Regions from separate parts of the Streptomyces kunmingensis genome, predicted to be linked through region 2. Evidence: riboswitches for the same ligand, from Rfam matches in the RefSeq annotation. Region 2 holds a riboswitch; each other region holds the start of a gene.

Region 1 (4,157 bases), on a different contig from region 2:
CTGCACCTTGTCGCCGAGGCGCTCGGTGATGGTGTTCCAGCCGGCCCAGTCGTCCTCGTACAGCGGGTCCTCGATGGAGACGAGCGGGTACGCGGAGACGAGCTCCTCGTAGTACTCCGTCATCTCGGCGGCGGAGCGCTCCTTGCCCTCGAACTGGTACTTGCCGTCCTTGTAGAACTCGGAGGCGGCGACGTCCAGCGCGAGCGCGACCTGCTGGCCGGGGATGTAACCGGCCTCCTTGATCGCCTCGAGGATGAGGTCGAGCGCGGCGCGGTTCGACTCCAGGTTCGGGGCGAAGCCGCCCTCGTCGCCCAGGCCGGTGGACAGACCCTTGGTCTTCAGCACCTTCTTGAGGGTGTGGTAGACCTCGGTGCCCCAGCGCAGCGCCTCGGAGAACGACTCGGCGCCGATCGGCGCGATCATGAACTCCTGGATGTCGACGTTGGAGTCGGCGTGCGACCCACCGTTCAGGATGTTCATCATCGGGACGGGCAGCAGGTGCGCGTTCGGACCGCCGAGGTAGCGGAACAGCGGCAGGTCGCTGGCCTCGGACGCGGCGTGCGCGACGGCGAGGGAGACACCCAGGATCGCGTTGGCGCCGAGGGAGCCCTTGTTGTCGGTGGCGTCCAGGTCGAACATCGCCTGGTCGATCAGACGCTGCTCGGTGGCGTCGTAGCCGACGAGCTCCGGGCCGATCTGCTCGATGACGGCGAGGACGGCCTTCTCGACGCCCTTGCCCTGGTAACGGTTGGGGTCACCGTCACGGAGTTCGATGGCCTCGAAGGCACCGGTGGAGGCACCGGACGGAACAGCAGCACGACCCGTGCTGCCGTCGTCGAGGCCGACCTCGACCTCGACCGTGGGATTGCCTCGGGAGTCCAGGATTTCCCGGGCTACGACGACGTCGATGGACGGCACGAGCATCTCCTTCTGGGATGTGACACAACAGTGCGGGCGGCTGGCCCGCACCCCTGAGCGTAACCGGCTCCGGGGCATCGGCCAGCCGACCGACCGTCTCGTGGACAACGCCGATAGCGAAATGTTTCCAAACGGAACAAAGACGGCGACCTCCGCCCCGGAACCGGAACGGAGGTCGCCGAATTGAGCGGCCCGTGAAGGCGGGGCGGTGGTCGGACTCGGCTTCCGCCGATGCCGGGTCCGTACCCACCCCTTACATAAGGGCGCGGCTGCCTACTTCAGGTGCAGCTGCTGGTTCGGGTAGATCAGGTCCGCGTCGCTGACGATGTCCTTGTTGAGCTTGAACACCTTCTGCCAGGTGGTGCCGTGCGCCTCGGCGATCTTGCTGAGCGTGTCGCCGGACTTCACCTTGTACTCGCCGTCACCCTTCTCGACCTTCTTGCCGGTCGGGGTGGTGACGGTCTTCTTCGACTCCCGCTTCGGCTGCGCCTGCTGCTGCGGCTGCTGGCGCTCCTGCGAGCGGGTCGTCGTGGAGGAGTCGGAGCGCTCCTGCTGCTGCGGCTGCGACTGCTGCTGCGACTCGGCCGGAGCGGAGTTGCTGGTGTCGGCGCCGGACAGGCCCACACCGCAGCTCGGCCAGGCACCCTTGCCCTGCGAGGCGAGGACCTTCTCGGCGACGGATATCTGCTGCGCCTTGGACGCCTGGTCGGCGGAGGACGCGTAGGCGGTGCCGCCGTACGCGGCCCACGTCGAGGACGAGAACTGGAGGCCACCGTAGTAACCGTTGCCCGTGTTGATGGACCAGTTGCCACCGGACTCGCAGGACGCGACCTGGTCCCACTCGGAGGTGGAGGCGGCGGAGGCGCCCGTGGCACCCATCAGCGGAACGGCGACGGCGGCACCGGCGACACCGGCGAGCGTGGCGACACGGACGGCCTTGGACGGGCGGCGGTGCTTGCCCTTGCTGGAAAGCAGCATGGAGAGATCCCCTCACCGACGCCTACGAGGTGAGCTGTCGGGTTCGGGCCAGTGAGTGCCCGGCCGCGCATCCTTGTGCGCGGCTTAACCCCAAGCCGGTTTCCCGGCGCTTACCTTGGGTCCCCCGCTCCTGCCTACGGCGCTGACGCGTCGACTGTTCCCGTGCGGACGTCGGCAGGATTCGGCGTGACGTCCCTCGGGGCCCGCTGTGGCGAGCGGTGACGACGTTAAGCAGTAGATCCGCCCGATTTCAAAGACGATCAGGGTCTTTGAGACTCATGTCTCACTCTCGCAAAAGTGGACATACAGGCCCCAACCGTCTCTGAACTCCCGCTACTTTTCGACCGATTCGAGGCCAAGATCCAGACTCTGACCAGGAAGGATGAGGTCCGGGTCGGTGCCGACCGTCTTCTTGTTCAGGTCGTAGAGCGCATCCCACCCGCCGTTCACGCCCTGAGCGTCGGCGATGTCCCACAGGTTGTCGCCCGAGCGGACCGTGTACGTCCCCTCGGCGGACTCCTCCTCGCGGTCCTCACGGGAGGCGTGGCGGCCCTCGCCCCCGCGGGAGGCGGCGGTGTCGTCCGCGGCGCGGTCGCCGCGGTGGCGGCCGGCGGAGTCGCCGGAGGCGGAGGATGCCGGGTCCGCGGAGGAAGTGGAGTCGGACTGACCGGACTTGCCGTCGCCGTCGCTGTCGGCATCGGCTGATTTGTCCGCGGATGCACCCTTGGCGTCGTCGCCCGCGTCATCACGGGCGTCGTCGTCGGCCTTGTTACCGGAGGTATCGGTCGAGGCGTCGGCCGACGGCGTGTCCGACGCCTCGGCCTCGTCACCCTCGTCGGACGAGCCGGACGTACCGGACTCCTCGTGATTCTTCTCTCCCGAGCCGGACGAGTCCGAGGTGCCTGACGAGTCCGAGGAGTCCGAGGAGTCCGCCGATTCGGACGGCTGCGGGGAGACGCTCACGCCCGGGTCGACCTCGGCCGCTTCGCCGCTCTGGGTGAGACCCGCCACGATCGAGCAGCTCGGCCAGACGCCGGGCCCCTTGGCCGCGAGGGCCTTCTCGCCGACGGCTATCTGCTGCGAACGACTGGCCTCCGCGGCGGTCGGGGCGAACTCGAGGCCGCCGTACCGATCCCACACCTCCTGCGAGAACTGAAGTCCGCCGTAATACCCGTTGCCCGCGTCGAGGCTCCACTGGCCGCCGGACTCGCACTCGGCGAGCTTGTCCCAGGTGGTGGTGGAGGCGGCGCTCGCGCTGGTCGCCGCGAGGAGCGGGATCGCGATGGCGCTGCCGGTGACGCCGGCGGCGACGACGAGAGCAGGGGCCTGACGGGGGCGACGGTGTCGGCCGTTCCCGGAGAGCATGCGGTTGCCTTTCGCGAGACTGATGCAGCACGCGACGGGATCGGCGGAAGTGGTGCCGGATGTGCCTGTGTCGCGATGACTGGTGAACGTAGCGGGACTCGAACGCTTGTCACAAGTCGATGCAGCGCAGATCACGTCAACATCACAGTCTTGACGGGGCGTCAGGTCCGCTCTGGCGTGAACTCGACGGGCAGCGTGCGCAGTCCACGCATGATGAGCCCGCCCCGCCAGCGCAAATCAGCCGGATCCTGGGCAAGCCGCAAGTCCGGAAGGCGCGTCAGAAGCGTGCCGAGCGCGGTCTGTCCCTCCAGGCGCGCGAGGGGGGCACCGAGGCAGTAGTGGATGCCGTGGCCGTAGCCGAGATGCTGATTGTCGCGGCGGGAGAGGTCGAGGGCGTCGGGATCGGCGAAGCGCGCCGGATCGCGGTCCGCTGCGGCGAGTACGACGAGGACCGGGTCGCCGGTGGCGATGGACCGGCCGCCGATGGTGAGCGGCTCGGTCGCGAACCGCCAGGTCGCCAGCTCCACCGGGCCGTCGAAGCGCAGCAGTTCCTCGACGCCGGTCGCCAGGAGCCCGGCGTCGCCCTCGGCCAGCGCGCGCTGCAACCGCTCACGCTGATCGGGGTGCGTAATTAGGGCATACGTTCCATTACCGATCAAGTTGACGGTGGTCTCAAAACCGGCGAAAAGGAGGATAAAGGCCATGGCTGCGGCCTCGTTCTCGGTGAGGTGCTCACCGTCGTCGGAAGCGCGGATCAGGCCGGAGATCAGGTCGTCACCGGGGTCGCTGCGCTTGCGGCGGATCAGCTCGGCGAGATAGCCGCGCATCTTCTTGACCGAGCGGGCGACTCCGCCGCGCGGCCCTCCGCCGTGCCGGATCATCATGCCCGCCCAGTC
Region 2 (4,157 bases):
GTCTCCATGCCGCAAGGGTAGAGCCGGGCGCCGACAGTCGTACGGGTCGCGTCCCGCGCGCGTGGGAGGCAGGCTATGGAAGGCCGCGGGGCGGTGCGTTCTCGGGACTCGGGTCCACGTCGAGCGCCGTGCCACGGTATGTGAGAATGGTCTAGACAACTTTGAGACACCTGAAGGGCAGCATCACATGGCTGAGCGCCGCGTCAACGTCGGCTGGGCCGAGGGCCTTCACGCCCGCCCCGCCTCCATCTTCGTCCGCGCGGCCACGGCTGCCGGCGTCCCCGTGACGATCGCCAAGGCCGACGGCAACCCCGTCAACGCCGCCTCCATGCTCGCGGTGCTCGGTCTGGGCGCCCAGGGTGGCGAGGAGATCGTCCTGGCTTCCGACGCCGAGGGTGCGGACGCCGCGCTCGACCGTCTGGCGAAGCTGGTCTCCGAGGGTCTCGACGAGCTTCCCGAGACCGTCTGACCCAATTCGTTCCGACGGAGCCGCGCGTTTCCCTCAGGGGGCGCGCGGCTTCGTCGTTTCCAGCTCCGGGGCAATCAATTCTCCGCGACGCATTCACGGAGCGACTGATTCACGCAGCGCCCCATTCACCGAGCGCTCCATTCACCGAGCGACCCTTCACGAAATTCCGCAACACTTCCCGAAGCTCTTTGTATACGGGGCTTTTGTTAATGCCGGAGCCCTGCCGTGTTTACGGCATGTTGCGAAGTCCTCACACGATCGCCCGCGCGCGGGACCCGCAGCCGGTGGGCCGCCACGGCGCGCTCGGCGTGCAGCACGGTCAGGGCGCGGGCCCGCTCGGCGTCACCGCGCGCCACCGCGTCCACGATGGCGCCGTGCTCGGCCCAGGACTCGGCCGGCCTGGCCGGGGACTCGACGGCGTACATCCAGGCGATCTTGTGCCGGAGCTGGGTGAGCAGGGTGATCAGTCCGGGGCTGCCGGAGGCCTGCGCGAGGGTCTCGTGGAACCAGCCGCCCAGGGAGCGCAGATCCTCGTACTGGCCCCGACCGGCGCGCTCCTGACCCATCCTGACCAGGCCCCGCAGGACTTTGAGGTGGGCCTCGGTGCGGCGCTGCGCGGCGCGCGCGGCGCTCAGCGGCTCGAGCAGCATCCGGACCTCCAGGAGGTCGGCGGCCTCTTGACCGGTGGGCTCCGCCACGCACGCGCCCGCGTGCCGGCGCGTGACGACGAAGCCCTCGGCCTCCAGGGTGCGCAGCGCCTCGCGGACCGGCACGCGCGAGACTCCGTAGCGGCGCGCGAGCACTTCCTCGGTGAGCCTGCCGCCGCGCTCGTAGACACCCGCGACGATGTCGTCGCGGATCGCCGTGCATACCGAATGCGCGGGAATGCGCATGACCCGACCTCCGCCTTAATCCCCGCGATACGCGGTCGATCGACGCTTGTGCAAGCGCATAACACCCCTTGACCGCGCCTGCCCGGTGACTCTATTCCACCGTCCCCGAATTTCCGACGCCGGACCGGAATCCATGGATATTTTTTGGCCAGGAACGCCTTGCGCACGCGAAAGCCCCGGCTCGTTCGAGCCGGGGCTTTCGCGTGGTGCCTTGGAGGCGTCAGACGTTCACGCCGTGCGAGCGCAGGTACGCGACGGGGTCCATGTCCGAGCCGTAGTCGGGGCTCGTGCGGGCCTCGAAGTGAAGGTGCGGGCCCGTGACGTTGCCGGTGGCGCCGGAGAGGGCGATCTGCTGGCCGGGGGTGACGGCCTGGCCGACGGAGACGCCGATGGACGAGAGGTGACCGTACTGGGTGTACGTGCCGTCGTTCATCTTGATCACGATGTTGTTGCCGTACGCGCCGCCCCAGCCGGCCTCGACGACGGTGCCGGAGCCCACGGCGTGCACGGAAGTGCCGCTCGCCGCATGGAAGTCGATGCCGGTGTGGCTGCCGGAGGACCACAGGCCGCTACTCGCCTTGTAGGCGGTGGAGACGTAGGAGCCGGAGATCGGCGCCACGAAGCTGTTGAGGAGGCGCTTGCGCTCGGCCTCGCGGGCGGCGCGCTCCTTCTCCTCACGCTCCTTGGCGGCCTTCGCCTCGGCCTCGCGCTTGGCTTCCTCGGCCCGCTTCTTGGCCTCGGCCTCGGCCTCGGCCTTGGCGGCGGCCGCGTCGGCGGCCTTCTTCTGGGCGGTGGCCTGCGCCTCGATCTGGGCGGCCAGGGAGTCGCCGATGGCGATGGCCTGGGTCAGGCCGTTCTGGTCGGCGGCCGCGGTGTCCGCGGCGAGGGCGGGGGCGGCGAGGCCCCCGATGACACCGGTCGTGGTGAGCGCCGCGACACCCGCAACCTGTGCGGTGGTACGCGTGAGACGACTCGGACGACGGTGCTTCCCGGTGGCACGGGTGAACGCCATGCGGTGGCTGGTCCTTTCCTTCCCTCTCGCCTACCGGGTTAGCTGACGGGTTCGGAGCAGGAAGGTCTCCTACGGACTCCCTCCCCGTACGGGAAGAGTGTCCGATTCACCCCAGGGACTGCGGTGGGTCCCCGGCTCCCCTGGCTCGCGCCATGGGGGACTCGGCGATGACTGTCCGGTGTCGCGGGCGCGACGCATGTCTGGCGGACAGCCGGACCGACGCTAAGCGGGACATCTTTAGTACGACAAACGGATCCCGGCTTTTGTAGCGCATGCCACAGAGCAGACGGGCAACCTCCGTGCCAAATCGGACATTTGTGATCGATGGCCGATCACGGACGGACGTGAGCGGCGCCACGAAGCCCCGGGGCCGTGGTGGCCTCCGGGGCTTCGTGTGACGTACGGGACCGGGAGTCAGCCCGCGACGACGGTCACCTCGCCGATGCCGAGGGCCTTGACGGGCTCCTCGATCTGCGCGGCGTCGCCCACCAGGATCGTCACCAGCCGGTCCGCCGGGAAGGCGCTCACGACGGCCGCGGTGGCCTCCACGGTGCCCGTCTCGGCGAGCTGCCGGTACAGCCGGGCCTGGAAGTCGTCCGGCAGGTGCTGCTCGACCTGGTCCGCGAGGGTGCCCGCGACGGCGGCCGCGGTCTCGTACTTAAGCGGCGCCACGCCCACCAGGTTCTGCACGGCCGTGTCCCGTTCGGCGTCCGTGAGGCCGCCTTCGGCCAGCGTACGCAGCACCTTCCAGAGGTCCTCGAGCGCGGGCCCGGTGTTCGGGGTGTCCACGGAGCCGCTGATGGCGAGCATCGCGGCGCCCGTCCCGTCGGGCGCGGACCGCAGCACCTGGGCGAAGGACCGCACACCGTAGGTGTAGCCCTTCTCCTCGCGCAGGACACGGTCCAGACGCGAGGTGAGCGTGCCGCCGAGGCAGTACGTGCCGAGGATCTGCGCGGCCCATACGCGGTCGTGCCGGTCGGGGCCGATCCGGCCGATGAGGAGCTGCGTCTGGACCGCTCCCGGGCGGTCCACGACGATGACGCGGCCGGTGTCGTCGGCGGTGACCGGCGGGACCGGGCGGGGCTCCGCCGTGTTGCCGGTCCAGGCGCCGAGCGTGTCCGCTAGGAGGGCGTCGAGGTCGGTGCCGGTCAGATCGCCCACCACGACGACCGTGCCGGTGGCGGGGCGTACGTGCTTCTCGTAGAAGGCGCGTACGGCCGCCGCGTCGATGGCGGAGACGGTCTCCTCGGTGCCCTGCCGCGGGCGCGACATGCGCGAGTCGGCCGGGAAGAGCTGCTTGGAGAGCTCCTTGGCGGCGCGCCGGGCCGGGTTGGCGCTCTCGTGCGGGATCTCGTCCAGGCGGTTGCGGACGAGGCGCTCGATCTCGCTGTCCGCGAAGGCGGGTGCCCGCAGGGCGTCGGCCAGCAGGGCGAGGCCCTTGGGGAGGCGGGAGACCGGCACTTCGAGGGAGACGCGGACGCCGGGGTGGTCGGCGTGCGCGTCCAACGTGGCGCCGCAGCGCTCCAGTTCCGCCGCGAACTCCTCCGCGGAGTGCTTGTCGGTGCCCTCGTTGAAGGCACGCGCCATGATCGTGGCGACGCCGTCGAGCCCCGCCGGTTCGGCCTCCAGCGGCGCGTCGAGGTTGATCTCCACGGCCACGACCTGCTGGCCGGGACGGTGACAGCGCAGCACGGTCAGGCCGTTGGCCAGCTCACCGCGCTCGGGGGCGGGGAACGCCCACGGCTTGGCCGTGCCCGCCTGGGGCCGGGGGTGGAAGTCCATG
Region 3 (4,157 bases), on a different contig from region 2:
TTGGGCCATGCTTCAGGCCGCGCGCAAGGGGCTGTTCGCGCAGATGGTGGTCGTGCCGCTGCTGCAGAAGCACCGGATCCTCACGCAGGTCTCCGGCGATCACCTCGAAGTCATCAAGCTGATCCCGCCCCTGGTCGTGGACGAGGCCGACGTCGACCGGTTCGTGGAGGCGTTCACCGCCGTGATGGACGACGCGCACAGCGGTGGCGGGCTGATGTGGGACTTCGGCAGGACACTGATCAAGCAGGCGGTCGCCAACCGCTGACCCGCGCCCTCACCGTTCGCCGGGGCGGTGCCTGAGCGGGCTTTGCCTCGGAGGCAAGAAATTTGCCTGCGAGGCAGGGCTCTGGCGTAATCAAGTGTATGAGCCCTGCCCTCCCGGAGGAGGCTCCGGTCCCCTCGGAGCTGCCCGCCGTCGCGCCCCAGCTGCGTGCCCTGCGCCGTCGCGCCGCCCTCACCCTCGAGGTCGCGGCCCGCTCCGCCGGTCTGTCGCCGGCGCATCTGTCGCGGCTGGAGACCGGACAGCGCCAGCCGTCGCTGCCGATGCTGCTCGCGCTCGCCCGTATCTACAGTACGACCGTCTCCGAACTCCTGGGCGAGACCCCCGCCGACCGTGACGCCGTGATCAGGGGCGGCGCCATGGAGGCGACCGAGGCAGGCGGCTGGACGTACTTCCAGGCCGGTTCCGCCGGCCGCGGCATGCAGGCCCTGCGGGTCCACGTGCCGTACGGATCACAGGGCGACATCGTGCGCGTGCACCCGGGCGAGGAGTGGCTCTACGCCCTCGAGGGACGGCTGCGGCTGCGCCTCGGGGACACGTCCCACCGACTCGACCCCGGGGACAGCGCGCACTTCGACTCGCTCACCCCGCACCGGATCGCCGCCGCGGACCGGGGCGGGGCCGAGCTCCTCTTCGTACACACCCTGCTGCAGAGTCCGACCGCCGCGCTGTGTCTCGGCCCGGCGGCCGGCCCGATCCGGGAGGTCTGACCATGAGCGACGCGACCGAGCACACCACCGAAGCCGAAGCACGGCCCGCACGCCGCCGGGACATCGAGGACAAGCTGCCGCGCGGCATCTGGGTGCGGGTCCTGGTCTACGTCTTCGCGGGACACGCCCTCGCGGCCTTCATCTACATGCTGTTCACGCTGGGTGGCGGCCAGTGACCCGGGTCCGTCGGGGAGTCAGTCGAGGAGCCGCTCGCGCAGCCGCTCGCGGTCGGCCGCGCTGAAGCGCAGGCCTTCCTCGAAGTAGCGGTCCGTGGTGCCCCAGGTCTGGTCGATGGTCTCGAAGGCGGCGTGCAGATACGCGGCGCGGGCGTCGAAGAGCGGGCTGAGCAGCTCCATGACCTCGGGGGAGTAGGCGTCGCCCGACGTGGCGCTGCGGCGCACCTTGTAGCGGCGGTGCTTGGCGTTCGACTCCAGGTAGTCGGCCTCGATGGCCTCGCGCTCCACGCCGACGGCGAGCAGCGTCACCGCGATCGACAGGCCCGCCCGGTCCTTGCCCGCCGCGCAGTGCATCAGCGCGGGCACGCTCTCCTCGGCGAGGGCGTGCAGGACGCGGCTGTGCTCTGCGGTGCGCTGGGAGATGATCGTGCGGTACGACGTGATCATGCGGTTCGCCGCGCGGCCCTCGGACAGCAGGGTGCGCAGCTGCTCTATGTCGCCGTCGCGGACCATCTGCCAGAACTCGGCGCCGTCCGCCGGGTCGGAGAGCGGCAGGTTCACGTTGCGCACCCCGGGCAGCTCGACGTCGGCGCCCTCGAGCCGCTGGTCGGCGGCGTTGCGGAAGTCGAAGACGGTGTGCAGGCCGAGGCCCGCGAGGAACGCGGCGTCCTCGGCCGTGGCGTGGGCGAGATGGCCGCTGCGGTAGAGCACACCCGGACGCACGCGCCGGCCGTCCACGGTCGGAAGGCCACCGACATCACGGAAGTTGCGCACTCCGGACAGCTCCGGCTCGGTGGACGGGGCGTGCTGCGTCACGGGGGCTCCTCCCGGTCGGGTCACCGGCGTTGCTCGTCGGTGGGCGCGCGTCTGCGGGCGCGCGTCTGACGATACGACATGGGTTCCCGGGGCAACTATCTGTCCGTTCTATCCGCTTTGGTATTAACTATCCATTTATCAAAGGGGATTGTGCGGTTCGCGTGAGCAGGCTCATATTCGTGACCGTCCGTGGCGGCCGTCCCGGATTTCTTCCTCGGGAATTCCAGAAGGTAAGGCGCTGGCAAAGCGCGGACATCGACGCAGGGTGACACAGGGAACTCTCAGTCGATCAAGAAAGCGGCCTCGTCGGTGAATTCGACATTTGTCGCCGCCTTTCTCGTCGGCTTACTGTCACCACTCCATCCGGACGGAACGCCTAGTCCTGCCGCCGCCCGGATTCCGAACAACGACCCGTGACGGCAGGAGCGGGGGACCCACAGGCAGTACGCCGCGGGAATTCCCCATGCGGCTAGGGGTGAAGCCGTGTCCGTGAACCGGGCGCGGCCGGGCAGCTCCAGCCCGAACCCGACAGCTCACCTCGTAGGCGACGGAGAGGAAAAGCGCCATGCCCGCAAAGGGAAAGCACCGCCGTTCGAAGACCCAGCGCATCACTCGCGCCGCCGCCGTGGCCTCGGCCGGCGGGGCCGCGCTCGCCCTGCCGCTCATCGGCGCCACCGGCGCCCACGCGGCGACCGGCGACGCCGCCTCGACCGACGCGAAGACGTACACGGTCAAGGCCGGTGACACGCTCTCGAGAATCGCCGAGGCGCAGGACGTCGACGGCGGCTGGAAGAAGCTGTACGAGGCCAACAAGAGCGTCGTCGGCTCCGACGCCGGACTCATCCAGCCCGGCATGAAGCTCACGCTGGACGGCGCCGCGAAGACCGCCTCCACCACCGCGTCGAGCACCGGCGACAGCACCGGCACGGGCACCGCGGACTACGTGAAGCCCGTCGACGGCTCCGTCGGCACCGCGTACCACGCCTCCGGTTCCTCCTGGTCGAGCGGCTACCACACCGGCACGGACTTCGTGGTCTCCACCGGCACCACCGTCAAGGCCGTCGGCGACGGCACGGTCGTCTCCGCCGGCTGGGACGGCAGCTACGGCAACGAGGTCGTCATCAAGCACGCCGACGGCGACTACTCGCAGTACGCCCACCTGTCCTCGATCGGTGTCTCGGCCGGGCAGACCGTCACCGCCGGCCAGCAGATCGGCCTGTCCGGCGCGACCGGCAACGTCACCGGGCCGCACCTGCACTTCGAGATCCGTACCTCGCCGGACTACGGCTCCGACATCGACCCGCTGACCTACCTGCGCGAGCACGGCGTCAGCATCTGAGCCACCCGCACCGCGTGCGTCTCGCGCGATCCACTCGGCCCCCGGGGTTATTCCCCGGGGGCCGAGTGCGTTTTCTCACCGCTCGTCAACCCGTGGTTACGTTGGCGTAGGTCACACCTCAAGGTGAAAGATGTGTGGTCGTGGCAAACGAATCGAGATCACTCAGCATCGGCACGATTCGGTCCTACGCGGCGGTGGGGGACAGCTTCACCGAAGGCGTCGGGGACCCCGGGCCCGACGGCAGTTTCGTGGGGTGGGCCGACCGGCTCGCCGTCCTCTTGGACGACCGCGTGGCCGAGGACACCTTCCAGTACGCGAACCTCGCCGTGCGCGGCAAACTCCTCGACCAGATCGTCGAGGACCAGGTCCCGCGCGCCGTCGAACTCGCCCCCGACCTGGTGACCCTGGTCGCCGGCGGCAACGACATCATCCGGCCCGGCACCGACCCGGACGACGTGGCCGAACGCTTCGAGAAGGCCGTGGCACGCCTCGCCGAGGCCGCCGGCACCGTCATGGTGGCCACCGGCTTCGACACCCGCGACGTGGCCGTCCTCAAGCATCTGCGCGGCAAGATCGCCACGTACAACATGCATGTGCGGGCCATCGCCGACCGGCACGGCTGCGCGATGCTCGACCTGTGGTCCCTCAGGTCCATCCAGGACCGCCGGGCCTGGGACGAGGACCGGCTCCACCTGTCCGCGGAGGGCCACACCCGGGTCGCCCTGCGCGCGGGACAGGCGCTCGGCATCGACGTCCCCGCCGACCCCGAGCAGGCCTGGCCGCTCCTGCCGCCGCGCGGCACGTTCGAGGTGCGGCGCGACGACATCCACTGGGCG

What was found. Region 2 has a riboswitch for cyclic di-AMP ahead of ABD366_RS30375 (M23 family metallopeptidase). Riboswitches for the same ligand answer to the same signal wherever they lie in the genome.
Region 1: it holds a riboswitch for cyclic di-AMP, as region 2 does, so the genes downstream of both, ABD366_RS14095 (transglycosylase family protein) here and ABD366_RS30375 (M23 family metallopeptidase) in region 2, are expected to answer to the same signal.
Region 3: it holds a riboswitch for cyclic di-AMP, as region 2 does, so the genes downstream of both, ABD366_RS10440 (M23 family metallopeptidase) here and ABD366_RS30375 (M23 family metallopeptidase) in region 2, are expected to answer to the same signal.

Annotation. Positions count from the first base shown of each region.
Region 1 is NZ_BAAATS010000010.1:104,439-108,595, reverse strand. Features, by position in the region: gene eno (phosphopyruvate hydratase) at 1-918, opposite strand, end outside; gene ABD366_RS14095 (transglycosylase family protein) at 1,192-1,896, opposite strand; cyclic di-AMP (ydaO/yuaA leader) riboswitch at 1,901-2,048, opposite strand; gene ABD366_RS14090 (transglycosylase family protein) at 2,230-3,261, opposite strand; gene ABD366_RS14085 (cytochrome P450 family protein) at 3,423-4,157, opposite strand, start outside.
Region 2 is NZ_BAAATS010000027.1:461,831-465,987, forward strand. Features, by position in the region: gene ABD366_RS30360 (bifunctional acetate--CoA ligase family protein/GNAT family N-acetyltransferase) at 1-8, opposite strand, end outside; gene ABD366_RS30365 (HPr family phosphocarrier protein) at 188-469, shown strand; gene ABD366_RS30370 (GntR family transcriptional regulator) at 676-1,362, opposite strand; gene ABD366_RS30375 (M23 family metallopeptidase) at 1,583-2,374, opposite strand; cyclic di-AMP (ydaO/yuaA leader) riboswitch at 2,387-2,551, opposite strand; gene ABD366_RS30380 (M16 family metallopeptidase) at 2,789-4,156, opposite strand.
Region 3 is NZ_BAAATS010000006.1:490,780-494,936, reverse strand. Features, by position in the region: gene ABD366_RS10460 (aspartate aminotransferase family protein) at 1-265, shown strand, start outside; gene ABD366_RS10455 (helix-turn-helix domain-containing protein) at 364-990, shown strand; gene ABD366_RS10450 (DUF6126 family protein) at 993-1,166, shown strand; gene ABD366_RS10445 (tyrosine-protein phosphatase) at 1,185-1,982, opposite strand; cyclic di-AMP (ydaO/yuaA leader) riboswitch at 2,380-2,544, shown strand; gene ABD366_RS10440 (M23 family metallopeptidase) at 2,548-3,321, shown strand; gene ABD366_RS10435 (SGNH/GDSL hydrolase family protein) at 3,462-4,157, shown strand, end outside.